DNA from 2 places in the Pseudoalteromonas sp. APAL1 genome. Region 2 is predicted to be linked to the other one. Evidence: predicted binding sites of a transcription regulator. Region 2 holds the regulator's gene; the other holds the start of a gene.
The links. Region 2 encodes MetJ, which represses methionine synthesis genes. Its sites were predicted from a motif close to TAGACGTCTAGACGTCTA; they were not measured.
Positions count from the first base shown of each region.

Region 1: L1264_RS01115 (homoserine O-succinyltransferase) is a predicted target of MetJ. The motif match lies at 4,817-4,834, and genes of this name have one in related genera.

Region 1 is NZ_JAKGAW010000001.1:230,042-238,902, reverse strand. Features, by position in the region: gene cyoC (cytochrome o ubiquinol oxidase subunit III) at 1-46, shown strand, start outside; gene cyoD (cytochrome o ubiquinol oxidase subunit IV) at 46-405, shown strand; gene cyoE (heme o synthase) at 548-1,432, shown strand; gene L1264_RS01130 (histone deacetylase family protein) at 1,513-2,421, opposite strand; gene L1264_RS01125 (PilZ domain-containing protein) at 2,475-2,840, opposite strand; gene ettA (energy-dependent translational throttle protein EttA) at 2,979-4,652, opposite strand; gene L1264_RS01115 (homoserine O-succinyltransferase) at 4,899-5,846, shown strand; gene L1264_RS01110 (homocysteine S-methyltransferase family protein) at 5,836-6,903, shown strand; gene metH (methionine synthase) at 6,913-8,861, shown strand, end outside.
Region 2 is NZ_JAKGAW010000015.1:61,558-70,418, reverse strand. Features, by position in the region: gene hslU (HslU--HslV peptidase ATPase subunit) at 1-16, opposite strand, end outside; gene hslV (ATP-dependent protease subunit HslV) at 28-546, opposite strand; gene L1264_RS09610 (SPOR domain-containing protein) at 627-1,151, opposite strand; gene priA (primosomal protein N') at 1,169-3,349, opposite strand; gene rpmE (50S ribosomal protein L31) at 3,583-3,798, shown strand; gene L1264_RS09595 (malic enzyme-like NAD(P)-binding protein) at 4,498-5,739, shown strand; gene metJ (met regulon transcriptional regulator MetJ) at 5,828-6,148, opposite strand; gene metB (cystathionine gamma-synthase) at 6,415-7,674, shown strand; gene metL (bifunctional aspartate kinase/homoserine dehydrogenase II) at 7,679-8,861, shown strand, end outside.

The DNA of each region.
Region 1 (8,861 bases), on a different contig from region 2:
GTGGATCTGTGTATTTACCGTTGTTTATTTAATGGGAGCAATGTAATGAGTCACAGTGAATCACATGTAATTAATAACTTAGAAGTTCATGCACATAATGAGCAATCACATGGCAGCGTTAAAGACTATTTAATTGGTTTTGTATTGTCAGTGGTTTTAACGGCTATTCCATTTTGGGCTGTGATGGGTGGTTCGTTTTCTAAAACGACCACTGCATGGTGCATCGTGAGCATGGCGATTGTGCAAATTTGGGTGCATTTGAAATATTTCTTACACCTAAACTTCAAAACAGAAGACGGCAAGGCAAGTTCATTGTCGTTTATCTTTAGTGCTTTAATTATCGTGATGGTGGTTGGTTTGTCGGTGTGGATCATCTACGAATCGAACGCCATGATGATGTACTAATAACAGTTACTTTGTAATTGGTAAAAAGATTTACGAAAGGAGCTGGTTAGTTTGAGGTTGTGTCTCCAGTTCTTACAGTCTGTTACTAGCTAGTTTCTTTCGTAATATTGCGTTTGTGCTGAAAATTAGAGGAGTCGAGGAAGTGTTTCGACGTTATTTAAATGTCACTAAACCTGGCATTATCATGGGCAATTTGATCTCTGTCGCGGGGGGATTCTTGCTAGCCTCTCGCGGTGATATTGACCCATGGTTAATGATCGCAACCTTGCTAGGGTTATCTTTAGTAGTGGCATCAGGATGCGCGATCAATAACGTGATTGATCGTGATATTGATGTTGCCATGGCGCGCACTCGCAAACGCGTCACAGTAACTGGCGAAATGTCAGCAAAGGCGGCTATGGCACATGGCATCGTGCTTGGTGTTATTGGTTTCGGTTTATTAGCTGTGTATACCAACGTAGTGGCACTCTTATTTGCTACTTTTGGTTACGTCATTTACGTCGGTGTGTACAGCTTATATATGAAACGTCGTTCTGTGTACGGCACCTTTGTCGGAAGTTTATCTGGCGCAGTACCACCTGTAGTAGGGTATTGTGCCGTAACTGGGCAGTTTGATGCTGGTGCTGTGATTTTATTGGTCATGTTTAGTTTATGGCAAATGCCTCATTCATATGCAATTGCAATCTTTCGTTATAACGACTACCAAGCGGCCAGAATTCCTGTGTTACCAGTAGCGCAGGGGATCGAGAAGGCAAAGCATCACATTGTTTTATATATCGCCGTGTATGCGTTGGTTGTGATGTTATTAACCATTAGTGGTTATACAGGTTTAGCCTTTATGGCTGTAGCTTGTACAACGAGTTTTTGGTGGTTGCTAATGGCGCTTCGTGGCTATCGTCGCAATATTGATGTTAGCGGCTGGGCGCGCCAAGTGTTTGCTTTTTCAATTGTAAATATCACGGTTTTGAGCATTGCTATGGCTTTAGATTACCATTCGGTAGCTCCACAGCTACTTGTTTTAACTTAGAAGAAAGTTGCTAACATATCCCAATGTTACAGTAGCAAAGGCCCGGTTTTTTCTCCCCGGGCCTTTTTTCATTGCTGATATTAAAAACGAGCAGCTTGCTCAACTACTATGCCATGACGAGCCGCTAAACGACGATGGTCTTTATCATAGCCACCACCAATTACGGTTGCGACAGGTACATTGTGCTCAAGGCAACGCTTGAGGACTAAATGGTCCCGTTGCGCTATCCCTTGCCAGCTTATATCAAGTTTTCCTAAGCCATCTTGCTGCCACACATCAACACCTGCATCATAAAGCACTAAATCTGGGTTAAGGGTGTTTAATAAATAACTCAGAGTATCGTCAACAACGCCTAGGTATTCACTATCAGCGACATTGGGTGCTAAACCAATATCTAAATCGCTGGCCGATTTTCGAAACGGAAAATTCTTTTCACAGTGAATCGAACAGGTATAAGCATAAGGTTGATGTGCGAGCATTGCTGCGGTGCCATCACCTTGATGAACGTCTAAGTCAAAAATAAGTATATTGGTCACTTCACCACTTTTTATCAGGGTTTCACTGGTGAACGCTAGGTCGTTTACCATGCAATAACCTGAGCCAAAATCAGTATGCGCATGATGAGTGCCACCGGCTAAGTGACAAGCGATGCCATGTTTCAGCGCTAAGCGTGCTGTTTGTAAGGTGCCAAGTGGGGCGGTAAAGGTACGTGCCATTAACTCTTTTGACCAAGGTAAGCCTATGCGGCGCATCGCTTTTTCATCTAAACGATTATGCCAAAGGTCGTGGATGTAGTTTTCACAATGTACTAACTCAAGGGGCTCAGGCGTGCCAAGCATCGGCTGAGTTAGGTTGTCATTTATTAATCCAAGGTTTTGCACATGCTCATATAAATAAGCAAACTTACTCATTACAAAGCGGTGGTTTGGATCGAAGCTAAACGAATAATTAGGATGATAAACCAAAGGTAAATGGGGATTTAACTGCATAGCTCATTGGATAGCTGAATTTGCTACAGCATAGCGAATTTCTGAGCAGATGTTTACTCTGGAGCGTGAATTAAATGCGCTAGTTCTCGATGCAATAGAGCTTCATCACCTAGGTTTAGCTCAATTAGTCGCTTAAGGTGGCTAATACTATCTATATCAATATGTTCGCAGCGAAGCCCAGCATGCTGATGTTCAACATGACACAGTTCAACTTGCATTTTTATCTCAATACTTGATTCGGGTAGGGTGAAAATTAAATCGGCTTTAGAATGGATAGGTATTAAAAATGAATCACTTTTAGTGATAAGTGCACCTTGTAATGATAAATCGAGTAACTGACAGTGATAGTCGTTACCTTCTATATGAAGGACAGCCGGGCAAGAAAATAGCACCCTAGAAAACTCTCTGCGTTCATTCATGTCTCTATTCTCCATACTTTTTAGCCTAAACAGTATAGTTCAATATGAAATGAATGAGAGAAAACAGCTGATAATTACTGATGAAAGTTAATAGTTATAGAAAAGCCCCTAAACTGGGGCTTTTATAATATCAGCTAATTAGCCAATTTTTTTGTATTTGATACGCTTAGGTTGTGCCGCTTCGGCGCCTAAGGTTTTCTTCAACCACTCTTCGTATTCTGTGTAGTTACCATCGAAGAAGTTAATTTGGCCTTCGTCACGGTAATCAAGAATATGTGTAGCAATACGGTCAAGGAACCAACGGTCATGCGAGATACACATTACACAGCCAGGGAACTCTAAAATAGCGTTCTCAAGTGCACGTAGTGTTTCAACGTCTAGGTCATTGGTTGGCTCATCCAGAAGTAATACGTTACCACCAGCTTTTAACAGCTTAGCTAGGTGTAAACGGTTGCGCTCACCACCTGATAGGTCTTTAACGAATTTTTGTTGGTCGTTACCTTTGAAGTTAAAGCGGCCAACATAGGCACGGCTTGGGAATTCAAAGTTACCAATTTTCAATACGTCTTGGCCGTTTGAGATTTCTTGGAAAACAGTGTTGCTCTCGTCCATGTTGCCACGGAACTGATCAACAGTTGCAAGCTCTACTGTTTCACCAACAATGATCTCACCGCTATCAGGCTTTTCTTCACCGCTTAGCATTTTGAAAAGCGTTGATTTACCTGCACCATTGGCACCGATAATACCTACGATAGCGCCTTTAGGCATTGCAAAGTTTAAGTCATCAATTAATACGCGGTCGCCAAAGCTCTTCTTCAGGCCTTTCACTTCGATAACTTGGTCACCTAAGCGTGGACCCGGTGGAATGAATAGCTCATTCGTTTCGTTACGCTTTTGGTAATCATTTTGTTGAAGCTCTGAGAACTGTGCCATACGTGCTTTAGACTTAGCTTGACGGCCTTTCGGGTTTGAACGAACCCATTCAAGTTCTTGTGCGATTGATTTTTGACGTGCTTTTTCAGATTTCTGTTCTTGTTGTAAACGTAAATCTTTTTGCTCAAGCCACGATGAGTAGTTACCTTCCCAAGGAATACCTTCACCACGGTCAAGCTCTAAAATCCAACCTGCTACGTTATCTAAGAAGTAACGGTCGTGGGTTACAGCAACCACAGTACCTTCGTAGTCGTGTAAGAAGCGTTCTAACCAAGCAACTGACTCAGCGTCTAAGTGGTTGGTTGGTTCGTCAAGAATAAGCATATCTGGTTTTTCAAGTAGTAAACGACAGATCGCAACTCGGCGACGCTCACCACCCGAAAGGTGTTCAATTTTTGCATCCCAAGGTGGTAGGCGTAATGCATCAGCTGCACGCTCTAACACGTTATCAATATTGTGACCATCGTGTGCTTGGATGATAGCTTCTAATTCGCCTTGCTCTTTAGCAAGCGCATCGAAGTCAGCACCGTCCATTGCATACTCGTTGTATACTTCATCTAGACGATTTAATGCATTTTTAACTTCGCTTACCGCTTCTTCTACTGTTTCGCGAACTGTTTTGTTCTCGTCTAGCTGCGGTTCTTGCGGTAAGTAACCGATTTTAGTGCCTGGTTGAGGGCGAGCTTCACCTTCAAAGTCTTGGTCAACACCGGCCATAATGCGCAGTAACGTCGATTTACCTGCACCGTTTAGACCTAGCACACCAATTTTTGCGCCTGGGAAAAAGTGTAAAGAAATATCTTTTAAGATAGTGCGCTTAGGTGGCACAACCTTAGATACTCGACTCATCGAGAATATAAACTTGTCTGGTAACACCATGAAAGAAGCCTTCAATTTATAATAAAAATTAACAGCAAGTATTGTATACCCAAACTACCTCAAAATACAGAATTCAGCGTTTATGATAGGCTTAATATCAAGGTGTTATTTACTCAAAGAGTCATACATTTTAATTAATGACCACTCAGAAATATCACTTCATTTGGACATCTAAACATCTAGAGGTTGAAATTTCTAACTATCCGTTCATAATTAGCACTCTAATATGTATGCTCGGAGCCCGCTATGCCCATTACAGTAAAAGATGAATTGCCAGCTATTGCAAAGTTACGTCAGGAAAACGTGTTTGTAATGCCAAAAAGCCGTGCGAAAACGCAAGAGATTCGCCCAATGCGTTTGGCCATCTTAAACTTAATGCCAAACAAAGTAGAAACCGAGGTGCAGTTTATTCGCTTACTAGCTAACTCACCGCTACAAGTTAATGTTGAGCTGTTGCGCTTAGATACCCACCGCAGCAGTAGTAACTCTGAGCAGCACTTAGATACGTTTTATCGTTATTTTTCTGAGGTAAAAGACAATAACTACGATGCCATGATCATCACAGGTGCGCCGCTTGCACATTTAGAGTATGACGATGTTGTCTATTGGGATGAACTTAAAGTGATTTTAGACTGGGCTGAGCTGCATGTTACCTCTACGCTGTTTTCGTGTTGGGCGGCCCATGCGGGGCTTTATCACCACTATGGTCTTAAGCGTGAACTTAAACCAAATAAGTTAAGTGGTGTATTTACCCACAAAAGCTATTTTGACCACGCAGCACTCACCCGTGGCTTTGATGATACCTTTTTAGTGCCACACTCTCGCTATGGTCATATTGATATTGATAAGATAACTGCCTGTGATGATTTGGTGGTGTTAGCTGGTTCTGAGCGAGTTGGTGCCTATTTAATTAAGAATAAGTCTGGCAGCCAAGTGTATATTACAGGTCATCCAGAGTACGATGCGCATACCTTAAAAGAAGAGTACCTGCGTGATAGCGAGAAGTCTGCAGACGCACCTAAACCAGAAAATTATTTCCCAGATGATAACCCTGATAACGAACCATCGAAAACATGGCAAAGTCATGCCTTTTTATTGTTTTCTAATTGGTTAAACTATTATGTGTACCAAACTACACCGTATGATATTAACTTAGTTAGCCAAGACGTAAGGACTAACAACTATGCCGAGTAATGCAGTGAATAAACGCGAACAATTGACCGAGGCGCTGAAACAGCGAATTTTAATCCTCGATGGCGCGATGGGCACCATGATCCAAGAACATAAATTAGAAGAGCAAGACTATCGCGGTGAGCGCTTTAAAGACTGGCATGTACTTATTAAGGGCAATAATGACTTATTAAGCCTGACTCAGCCAAAGATCATTGCTGATATTCACCGTGCTTACTTAGAAGCCGGTGCCGATATCATCGAAACCAATACCTTTAATGCCACGACTATTTCGATGGAAGATTATGATATGGCGAGTCTTAGTCGCGAAATCAACCTCGAATCAGCGAAACTTGCGCGCGGCGTATGTGATGAGTTTGAAGCAAAAGATCCAAGTAAACCGCGTTATGTAGCGGGGGTGCTTGGGCCAACGTCAAAAACCTGCTCTATTTCACCAGATGTAAATGACCCAGGTTATCGCAATATCAATTTTGATAAGCTGGTGGCTGCGTATGTTGAGTCGACACTGGCACTGATGGAAGGTGGCGCAGACCTTATTTTGATTGAAACCATCTTTGATACGCTTAATGCAAAAGCCGCTTCGTTTGCCGTAGAAGAAGCTTTCGAGCAAGCTGGTCGTAGTTTGCCTGTGATGATCTCAGGCACCATTACCGATGCCTCTGGTCGTACTTTATCAGGACAAACCACCGAAGCATTTTATAACTCTATTCGCCATATTAAACCGCTCTCAATTGGCCTCAACTGCGCCCTTGGCCCAGACTTACTGCGCCAGTATGTTGAAGAGCTATCGCGCGTTTGTGAAACCTTTACCTCGGTGCATCCAAATGCAGGTTTACCGAATGAGTTTGGTGAATATGATTTAGAAGCCCCTGAAATGGCTAAAGAAATTATCGATTGGGGCAAATCTGGCTTTATTAATATTGTAGGTGGTTGTTGTGGCACCACACCGGCTCATATTAAGGCGTTTGCGAAAGGCCTGAGTGGTGTTAAGCCTCGCCAACTGCCAGAGCTTGAAGTGCGTATGCGCTTATCGGGCCTTGAAGCGTGCAACTTAAACTAGGAAACCGACATGACTGACCAAATTGCTGTATTTACTAACGTCGGTGAGCGTACCAATGTAACTGGCTCGGCTAAGTTTAAGCGCTTGATCATGGAAGAAGATTACGAGACCGCTCTCGATGTTGCCCGTGAACAAGTAGAAAATGGCGCGCAAGTGATTGATATCAACATGGATGAAGCCATGTTGGACTCAAAAGCGGCGATGGTAAAATTTTTAAACTTAATTGCCTCAGAGCCTGATATCTCAAAAGTACCTATCATGGTCGACTCATCGAAATGGGATGTGATTGAAGCTGGCTTAAAGTGTATTCAAGGCAAAGCCATTGTTAACTCAATTTCACTTAAAGAAGGTGAAGAGCCATTCATCCGCCAAGCTAAGCTAATTAAGCGCTTTGGCGCTGCTGCGGTTGTTATGGCGTTTGATGAAAAAGGACAAGCCGAAACTGCTGATCGTAAGTTCGAGATTTGTCAGCGTAGCTACAAAATACTCGTTGATGATATTGGCTTTCCACCAGAAGACATTATTTTTGACCCGAACATTTTTGCTGTCGCAACGGGCATTGAAGAGCACGATAACTACGCTGTTGAGTTTATCGAAGGTACACGTCGAATCAAGCAAGGCTTACCGCATTGTAAAGTGTCGGGTGGTGTATCGAATGTGTCGTTCTCGTTCCGCGGCAACAACCCAGTGCGTGAAGCTATTCACTCAGTGTTTTTATACCACGCGATTAAAGCGGGTATGGATATGGGCATTGTAAATGCTGGTCAATTAGCGGTTTACGACGATATCCCCGAAGAGCTGCGAAAAGCTGTAGAAGATGTGATCCTCAATACCGACCCAGGTGCTGGTGAGCGACTTGTTGAACTTGCACCAAAATACTCAGGTATGGCGCAAGCAGAGAAAGTAGAAGATTTAGAGTGGCGTACTTGGCCTGTTGAAAAGCGCCTTGAACATGCGCTAGTAAAAGGCATTACCGAGTATATTGACGAAGATACTGAAGAGTGCCGTAAGAGCAAAGCTAAGCCTATCGAAGTGATTGAAGGCCCGCTGATGGACGGCATGAACGTAGTAGGCGACTTATTCGGTGCAGGTAAAATGTTCTTACCTCAGGTTGTTAAATCTGCTCGTGTAATGAAACGCGCCGTTGCCTATCTTGACCCTTTCATTGAAGCAGAAAAAGAAGAGGGCGCAACCAATGGTAAAGTGGTTATGGCAACCGTTAAGGGCGACGTACACGACATTGGTAAAAATATCGTAGGCGTGGTACTGCAATGTAATAACTACGAGGTTATCGACCTTGGTGTGATGGTGCCTGCAGAGAAAATTTTGCAAACCGCCATTGACGAAAAAGCCGACATTATTGGTTTATCAGGGCTTATTACCCCATCCCTTGATGAAATGGTGCATGTTGCCAAAGAAATGACCCGTCGTGGTTTTGAATTACCGCTACTGATTGGTGGTGCAACAACCTCTAAAGCGCATACCGCGGTTAAAATTGAACCTCAGTATGATAAAGGTGTGGTTTACGTAAATAACGCCAGCCGTGCTGTGGGTGTGGTTTCTAATTTACTGTCTAAAGAGTTAAAGCCAGCATTTTTAGAGAAAACCAAGACTGAGTATGAAAAAGTACGTGAACAACAAGCACGTAAAAAGCCGCGCTCAAAACCCGTTACTTTACAGCGTGCTCGCGACAACGCTGTAAAACTTGATTGGGACAACTACACACCACCTGTGCCGAAAAAGCTAGGTGTCACAGAGTTTAAAGATGTTTCGATTGCGACGTTAAGACAGTACATCGACTGGACACCTTATTTCATGACGTGGTCAATTGCAGGTAAGTACCCACGTATTCTTGAAGATGAAATAGTCGGCGAACAAGCAAAAAGCTTATTTGCTGATGCCAATGCAATGCTTGATGAACTTGAGCAATCAGGTGCGCTACAACCTCTTGGTGTAAT
Region 2 (8,861 bases):
GCGTCATCTCAGACATGGCAGTTCCTATTACAATTCTTCAATAGTTTGGAAATTATTCGTGAATACGCAGATGTTGCCGGCAATAGTTAGGCTTTTCTCTACAATTTCACGTGCACTTAGGTCGGTGTTTTCAAGAAGCGCTGTGGCTGCTGATTGTGCGAAGTTACCACCACTGCCAATCGCAATTAGGTCATTTTCTGGCTGCACAACATCACCGTTACCTGTGATGATCAATGACGCAGTTTCGTCTGCAACTGCTAAGAGTGCTTCGAGTTTTCGAAGTGCACGGTCACTACGCCAATCTTTGGCCATTTCAACGGCTGCCTTAGTCAGGTTACCTTGGTGCATTTCTAGTTTGCTTTCAAATCGTTCGAAAAGGGTGAAGGCATCAGCAGTACCGCCAGCGAAACCAGCGATTACTTTGCCATTATAAAGACGTCGAACTTTGCGGGCGTTGCCCTTCATTACGGTATTACCAAGTGAAACTTGGCCGTCGCCACCAATTACGACCTTGTCGTCGCGGCGTACACTTACAATAGTGGTCATGATTATTCCTCATCATCGAGCGGCAAAGCCGCTCGTAAAAAGCGATTGATGAGGTGTTTATATGGGTGAATGAACTAAAATCAAGTCCAAAGCCAAATTCCGCAGCCCATTATTTTGATACGTTTAAGTTTATTTTTATCACTTTCGGCCAAACGTTTGGTTTCGTAAGGGCCTAAACGCACTTTATACCAAACACCATTGCTGCCTTGGGTTTTCTTTACCTCGGCAACCAAGCCGGCAAAAGCGATTTTAGCTTTTAATGTTTGTGCTTGCTCTAAGGTTCTAAAAGAACCGCATTGCATTACATACGGGCCCTTTTGTTCAATCTCTTTTACTTCAACCTGAACTTCGTGCTCTTTAATCTCTTTGATAAATTCAGGTGTTTTAGGTGGCGGAATAACTGTTTCTTCTTGTTTAGTAGGATTGGCTTGTTGTTCCACAAGTTCAGGGTCAGCATTATGTTTGATATACCATAAGCCATAGCTAAACCCGCCTACTAAAATAAGCGCGATTAAAATTAGAATAATAGGAAATGGCTTTTTCGCCGGAGCCTGCTTTTTATTTCTATTTGCTGGTTTTTTATTAATGTAATCGTGTTGTGCCATGACTCTTTTATTGGCCTTTAAATCATATCTATCGGATCAACGTCTAGGCTCCAACGCACTTTTTGCGCTAATTTGCTGGTGCTTATGTAGTCGACCATTTGCGCTAAATATTGGTGCAAGTGGGAGCGTTCCTGCGCCTGAATATGTAATTGAAAGCGATACTTACCAGCCACACGTTCCAGTGGCGCAGGTATCGGACCGAGCAATTGTATACCAGATACGTTCTGGACAGGAACCAAATCAGTTAAAAAATCGACCACTTGATTAATGTTATGTCCTTCGGCGCGCACCATAGCCATATTGGTAACGGGTGGAAGCTGAGCCTCTTCGCGTTCTGTCAGGGCATAGCGGGCAAAATCCTGATAGCCATTGTTGACTAAATCTTGTAGTAATGGATGCTCAGGAAAATGGGTTTGCAATAATACTTGCCCAGGTTCACCACTTCGACCAGCACGGCCTGCCACTTGTGTGACAAGTTGCGCTAAATGCTCGGTAGCGCGAAAGTCGCACGAATATAAACCGCTGTCGACGTCTAAGATTAAAACCAGGCTAACATCAGCAAAGTGGTGGCCTTTTGCTAACATTTGCGTACCAACGAGGATACGCGCACCGCCTTGGTTAATATCATCAAGGGCTTTTTCTAAGCTGCCTTTACGACGAGTTGAATCTCGGTCGATACGACTAATCGGAATATGAGGAAAGGTTTGCGTTAAAAACTCTTCGATTTGTTCAGTACCTTTACCATTTGGAAAAATCTGCGTGCTGCCGCAATCGGGGCATTGATGAGGCACCTGATGTTGCTCACCACAGTGGTGACAAATCATCTGGCCAATGGCTTTATGAAAGGTTGCACTGGTGCTACAACGTGAGCACTCACTTAGCCAACCACACTCATGGCATATGAGAGTAGGCGAAAAACCGCGACGGTTTAAAAACACCATCACTTGCTTACCACGTTCTAAATGCTGACGCATATAGGCAAGGCTAGCATGGGCAATTCCGGCTTGCTCTGGCTGACCTTTCATGTCCATTAGTTGAAACTGGTTATCGGTGCTGGTTTGAGCCCGTTCAGTGAGGCTCAACAGCTGATATTTGTTATTAATTGCTTTATGTAAGGTCTCAAGTGCCGGTGTGGCACTACCTAGAACGAGCACAATATTATGCTGGTATGCCCTATAAGCGGCTAGGTCTCTAGCATGATAGCGCAATGTATCTTGTTGCTTAAACGAGCTGTCGTGCTCTTCATCAACGATGATCATGCCAAGTGATAAAAAAGGTAAGAAAATACTCGAACGTGTGCCGATCACTATGGCGCAGCTGCCTTTTTCACAGAAACGCCAAGTTTGTAAGCGTTCGTTATCTGTCAGTGCGGAGTGCCAGAGCATAATCGGTGTATCAGGAAAGCGACGACGAAAACGATTAACCGTTTGTGGTGTTAAGCCAATTTCAGGCACTAATACTAGGGCTTGTTTGCCCTTTTTAAGTACTTCTTCTAGGCATTGCAAATACACTTCGGTTTTACCACTTCCGGTAACCCCTTCAAGTAAAAAGCTGGTAAAGCCGTTAGCTTGATTAATGCTGGTACACGCCACAGCTTGTTCTTTATTAAGTACAGGTTTGCTACCTACCGTCGGCGGGCGTTGCTGCCACTGGTTATCATGTTCGATAAACTGAGTGATCAGTTGTTTGTCGAGCAGGCTATCGATGGTTTTTTTTGTAAATCCGAGTGCTTTTAATTCTGTAACCGATGATTTGCCCGATTCGGCTAGCTGCTTTAATAAACTTAACTGGGTTTTTGCTTTTAGCGACGGCAGCTTTGCACCTTTTTCGGTCAGCTCAACCATGTTAATGCTGGTTTTATCAGGGCATTCGCCTTGTCTTAATGCAGCCGGAAGTGCCGTATGAATGGTTTCACCCAATGGATAACAGTAGTAGCGTGCAGTGAACTTCAGAAGCGCTAAATGTTGCTCAGATAAAACTGGCGTGTCGTCTATTACGTCTATAATCGGCTTTATTTTGTCAGCGGGAACATCGGTTGATGTTTTTAGAGCCAACACCACAGCAACCTTTTTTTGACTACCAAATGGCACGCGAACGCGCATGCCTGGCTTTAACTCAGGGCTGTGCAGCAGCTGTTCAACTTTATAATCGAAGGTACGCTGTAAAGGGACTTTTATGGCAACTTCTACAAAGTGCATAACAACTCTACTGAAACAAAGACGGAAAGATAATGTACTAAAATTACGGTTAAAAACCTACCAACAAATACTGAACAACAAGCCACTTGATTATTTTTTTAGCGAAATATGTATTTAAAGCTTGTCGCAAGGTCACTTGAGCTATAAAATACGCGGCCTATTAATTGTATTAACTGCGTATGGTGCCAGACTTCGGGTTTGGAGAGCGATACGGCCTTAACTAGAGGTTCCCTATGAAAGAAGGTATTCACCCTAAGTACGAAGCTATCACTGCAACTTGTTCATGTGGTAACAAATTCGAAACTAGCTCAACTCTTTGTAAAGACATCCACTTAGACGTATGTTCTGAGTGTCACCCGTTTTACACTGGTAAGCAAAAGATTTTAGACACTGGCGGCCGTGTTGATCGTTTCAACAAGCGCTTCGGTGCACTTAGCAGCAAGAAGTAATTTCTGCTGTTTAGTTAAAAGAAGCACCTTAGGGTGCTTTTTTTATGGCTAAAATTCACAAAATTCGTTATTAACGCTGACACTTACTCATCATCTTCACTCATTTCCTTTGCATAACTATTTCTGGTTGTTATGCCCATTATGTCGTTAATTGTAGAGACAAAGTGCCACCCCTTGGCTATATTCTTTTTTGTATAAATGAGTATACCAACCCGCAATAATACTTAATCATTTTGAGGGATTAAACCTGTCGCTACCTGCGTTAAAAATTTCTGATTTAGAACACAACTAAATAACGAAATTTTTGCCTTGCTATCAACAAGGTTTCATTGCCTCAAAATAGACTACTTAATTAAGCGTATTGGTATCTAAAAGTTATTAAAAATAATAAATTTAAATAATTTCGTGAGTAAATGCTGTGAACTTCGTTGAAATGGCTGTTTTAGGCTAATTTCGGCTATTTGCAGTGTTCGTGCATATAAAATACAAAAACACGCGCTTAAAAGGCCATAAATAGGTTAATTTTTATGTTTGATTAATCGCAACTATGCACAGAAATTGTTGGGAAATCCTTTAAAATTAAGCGATATAGCTTATAACAGGATAGACCTGATAATACTTGGAATTTTTATACATTACAGGTATCGTACTGATGCAAGCTCTCTCACTTTTTAACTTTTTGCAGGATACTATCGCGTTATGTCAGATTTTCGTGAAAAAGCATTACATTACCACGCTCACCCCGTTCCAGGTAAAATTAGTGTTGAACTAACTAAGCCAGCCGAAACGGTTAACGATCTCGCTTTAGCTTATAGCCCAGGTGTGGCTGAACCAGTCCGCGAAATTGCTGCTGATCCAGCAAATGCCTATAAGTACACAGGTAAAGGTAACATGGTTGCGGTTATTTCAAACGGTACCGCAATTCTAGGATTAGGTAACTTAGGCCCGCTTGCATCAAAACCTGTAATGGAAGGTAAAGCGTTACTATTCAAACGTTTTGCTGGCCTTGATTCAATTGATATTGAAGTAAAACATCGCACAACAGAAGACTTCATTAATACGGTTGCTAACATCGCTGATACGTTTGGTGGTATCAATCTAGAAGATATTAAAGCGCCAGAGTGTTTTGAAATCGAAAAAGCGCTTATCGAGCGTTGCGATATTCCAGTTTTCCACGATGACCAACATGGCACTGCTATTGTTACCGCTGCTGGTATGCTTAATGCCCTTGAAGTACAAGGTAAAGACATCGAAGATGCAATTATCGTATGTTTAGGTGCCGGTGCAGCTGCAGTTGCTTGTATGGAGCTATTAATAAAATGTGGCGCACTGCGTGAGCACATCTATATGCTTGACCGTAAAGGTGTGATCCATACTCGTCGTGATGACTTAAATGAGTATAAGCAATTATTTGCTAACAATACTGATAAGCGTACATTACAAGACGTTATTGCTGATGCTGATGTGTTTGTAGGTGTATCTGGTCCTAATCTATTAACTGCCGATGATCTTAAACTGATGGCAGATAAGCCTGTGGTGTTTGCGTGTTCAAACCCAGATCCTGAGATTGCTCCAGAAGTTGCACACAGTGCACGTAACGATTTAATTATGGCAACGGGGCGTTCAGACTTCCCTAACCAAGTGAATAACGTGCTTTGTTTCCCGTTTATTTTCCGTGGTGCGCTAGATGTGCGAGCAACGGCAATTAATGATGAAATGAAAATTGCAGCTGTGCATGCTATTCGAAGCATTGCAAAAGAGCCTGTACCAAGCGAAGTATTAAAAGCGGCTGGCGTTGAGTCACTAGAGTTTGGTGCCGAGTACATCATTCCTAAGCCAATGGACCCGCGTTTATTACCACGTATTGCTCGTGCTGTTGCTGAGGCGGCAGTAGAGTCAGGGGTTGCGCAAATTGAGATGCCAGAAGATTACATGCGTTAAACTTAATTAACGCTAATAAAAAAAACTCAGCCTAAGCTGAGTTTTTTTATGCCTGTGGCTATCGGCGGTGATCCGATGGCCGAAATACTTACTCTGAATCAAGAACAGGGATATCTAACCCCATTTCTTGCATAATCTTTTTAACTTCTTCTGGCACCTTTTCAGGGTTGTCTTTACGAAGGTCATCGTCATTTGGTAATGGTTGACCTGTAAAAGCATGTAGGAAAGCTTCACACAATAACTCACTATTCGTCGCATGACGTAAGTTATTGATCTGACGACGTGTACGTTCATCAGTTAATACTTTTAATACATTAAGTGGGATCGATACGGTAATCTTTTTTACTTGTTCTGATTTTTTACCGTGTTCTGCATATGGGTGAATGTATTCACCGTTCCATTTAGCCATAAGTTATTTCGTTGCCTCGGTTGTCAGTTATTTACGCGAGATACCAATTCAAAATAGAACACTTCGTAAAGGTAATTAGTATTTCTCATCGCGCAAGATGCGGAAATTCTATCTCTTTAAAAAAGATAGTCAAATACTAGTTATTTAGCCATCTAGTAGTGTAAATGTATAAACTTCTATTGTGAGCTATAAATACTTTGACTTCTCATAGTCGATCATCTAACCTTTTAGACGTCTAAACATCCAATTTATGAATAGGTGATGAAATGAGTGAAAAAAATAAAGCGACGATAGCGGTTCGTCACGGCATCGAAGCCGATAAGCATCATGGTGCGGTTGTGCCACCTCTATACTTATCAACCACCTATTCATTTGCTGACTTTGATACTAAACGCCAGTATGACTATGGCCGCAGTGGTAATCCGAATCGCGATATCTTAGCTGAAACTTTAGCTGAGCTTGAAGGGGGTGCAAGAGGCATTATTACTGCAACAGGTATGTCTGCAGTGCATTTAGCCACTCAGCTATTAAACAGTGACGATACGTTAGTGATCCCACATGACTGTTATGGCGGTAGTTACCGTTTATTCACCTCGCTTGAAAAACGTGGCCTGTTAAAACTAAAAGTTTTGGATTTAACTAAAACTGAAAATCTCCAAGAAATTTTAGCGATTAAACCTAAGTTGATTTGGATTGAAACGCCAAGTAACCCAATCTTGCGTTTAACAGATATTAAAGCAATTACTAGTATTGCTAAGCAGTGTGGTGCTTTGGTTGCGGCTGATAACACCTTCTTATCACCTGCATTACAAAACCCCATTGAGTTTGGTGTTGATATTGTTGTGCACTCAACCACTAAATATATTAATGGTCACTCTGATGTAGTGGGCGGTGCAGTGATTGCTGCAACGCAAGAGCTAGGCGATGAGCTTGCTTGGTGGGCGAATAACATTGGTATTACTGGTGCACCATTTGATAGCTACTTAACACTTCGTGGTTTACGTACTTTAAATGTACGTTTGAAGCAGCACCAAGAAAATGCCTTTGCAATTGCTGAGTATTTAGAAAACTCACCTTATGTAAGCCAAGTTTATTACCCAGGCCTTGCATCACACCCACAGCATGAGCTTGCTAAAGCACAGCAACGCGGTTTTGGTGGTATGGTGAGCTTTGATATTAAAGGCGACATTAACGATGCCGCAGCGTTTTTAACAAGCCTTAAAGACTTTAGCCTTGCTGAGTCGCTTGGTGGGGTAGAGAGCTTGATTTGTCACCCTGCAACAATGACCCACGCAGGTATGGAGCCTAAAGCGCGTCTTGAAGCCGGTGTCGGTGATACCCTTATTCGTATTTCTGTAGGCATTGAAGACGTAAAAGACCTTATTGCTGATTTAGACCGTGTTTTCAACTTAGTAAAACCAGGTCAAGGCCAGCAAGTTACAAAAGCTGAAGTTAAGCAAACACAGCAAGATACACAACAAAACGCGTCATTTAAGTTAACGCCAGCACATACGGCATTGTGGTAGAAAAATGGTAAATATTGTTCATAAATTTGGTGGCTCAAGCTTAAGCTCGGCAGAACGCTATCATGCGGTGGCTAACATTGTTTTAGCGAATACGGAGCAGGGCGATTGCGTTGTTGTGTCGGCATCGGGTAAAACAACCGATACTTTAGTAAAGCTTTGGCAAAGTTACCAGCAGCAAGATAGCCAAGCTGTTAGCGATATTCTACTGCTTATTGATAATAATCAACGTGCGCTTATTGAGCAGTTACTTACAGGCCAAAATAAACAACAGGCGTTGGCACAGTTAAAAGATGAACTTGCTGTATTAAACGAATTAATTAGTCAGCAACAGTTACTTGAAGCACCTTTACTTGCACATGGTGAAGTGTGGTCGGCGCGCTTATTGGCGGCTTACTTAAATCAGTTGGGTATTGCTGCACAAGATGTTGATGCAAGGCAGCTATTTACTTTAAATGATGGTCAGCTTTTACATCAAAAAAACCAGCAGCAATGCAGCGATACGATTAGCAAATCACATATCAACGTAGTAACGGGCTTTATTGCCGCAGATTGCCAAGGTAATACGGTTACTTTAGGCCGTAATGGCAGTGATTACAGCGCCACATTACTGGCCAGTTATACCTTTACTAAACAAGTGTCTATTTGGACAGACACACAAGGGGTATTTAGCACTGACCCTCGTAAGGTTAAAAATGCGGTTAAATACGCCAAGGTATGTCGTGAGCAAGCAAACTTATTAGCGCGCTTAGGCAACCCAGTACTGCATGCAAAGACGTTATCGCCGTTAAAAGACTCAGAAATCAAACTCGTAGTTAGAAGTAGTTTTGATTGCGATGCCACGCCAACCGAAGTGGTAAAAGAAGGCTATAGCAAAGCAAAACGTTTTATTACGACCTTAGATAACATCGATTTATTACGGGTTGATAAACTAAGCGGTGGTGAAGTTGGTGAATTAAGCCAGTTAATTCAACACAGCCTGCATCACTTTGTTAAAGGGGGCGATACCTACTTATTAGTGCCTGGTCAAAGTACTCATCAGGTTGTGAGCCATTTAGCGGGCCGTGCAAATATTGTTGAGTCTAATTTAAGTGGTTGTGCAGTGGTTGCACCGACTGCTGATGTTAGTGCTCTTGCAGAGCAAGCAACAGCGCTTTTAAAAGAGCAGAGCATTCATCCTCGTTTTGTAC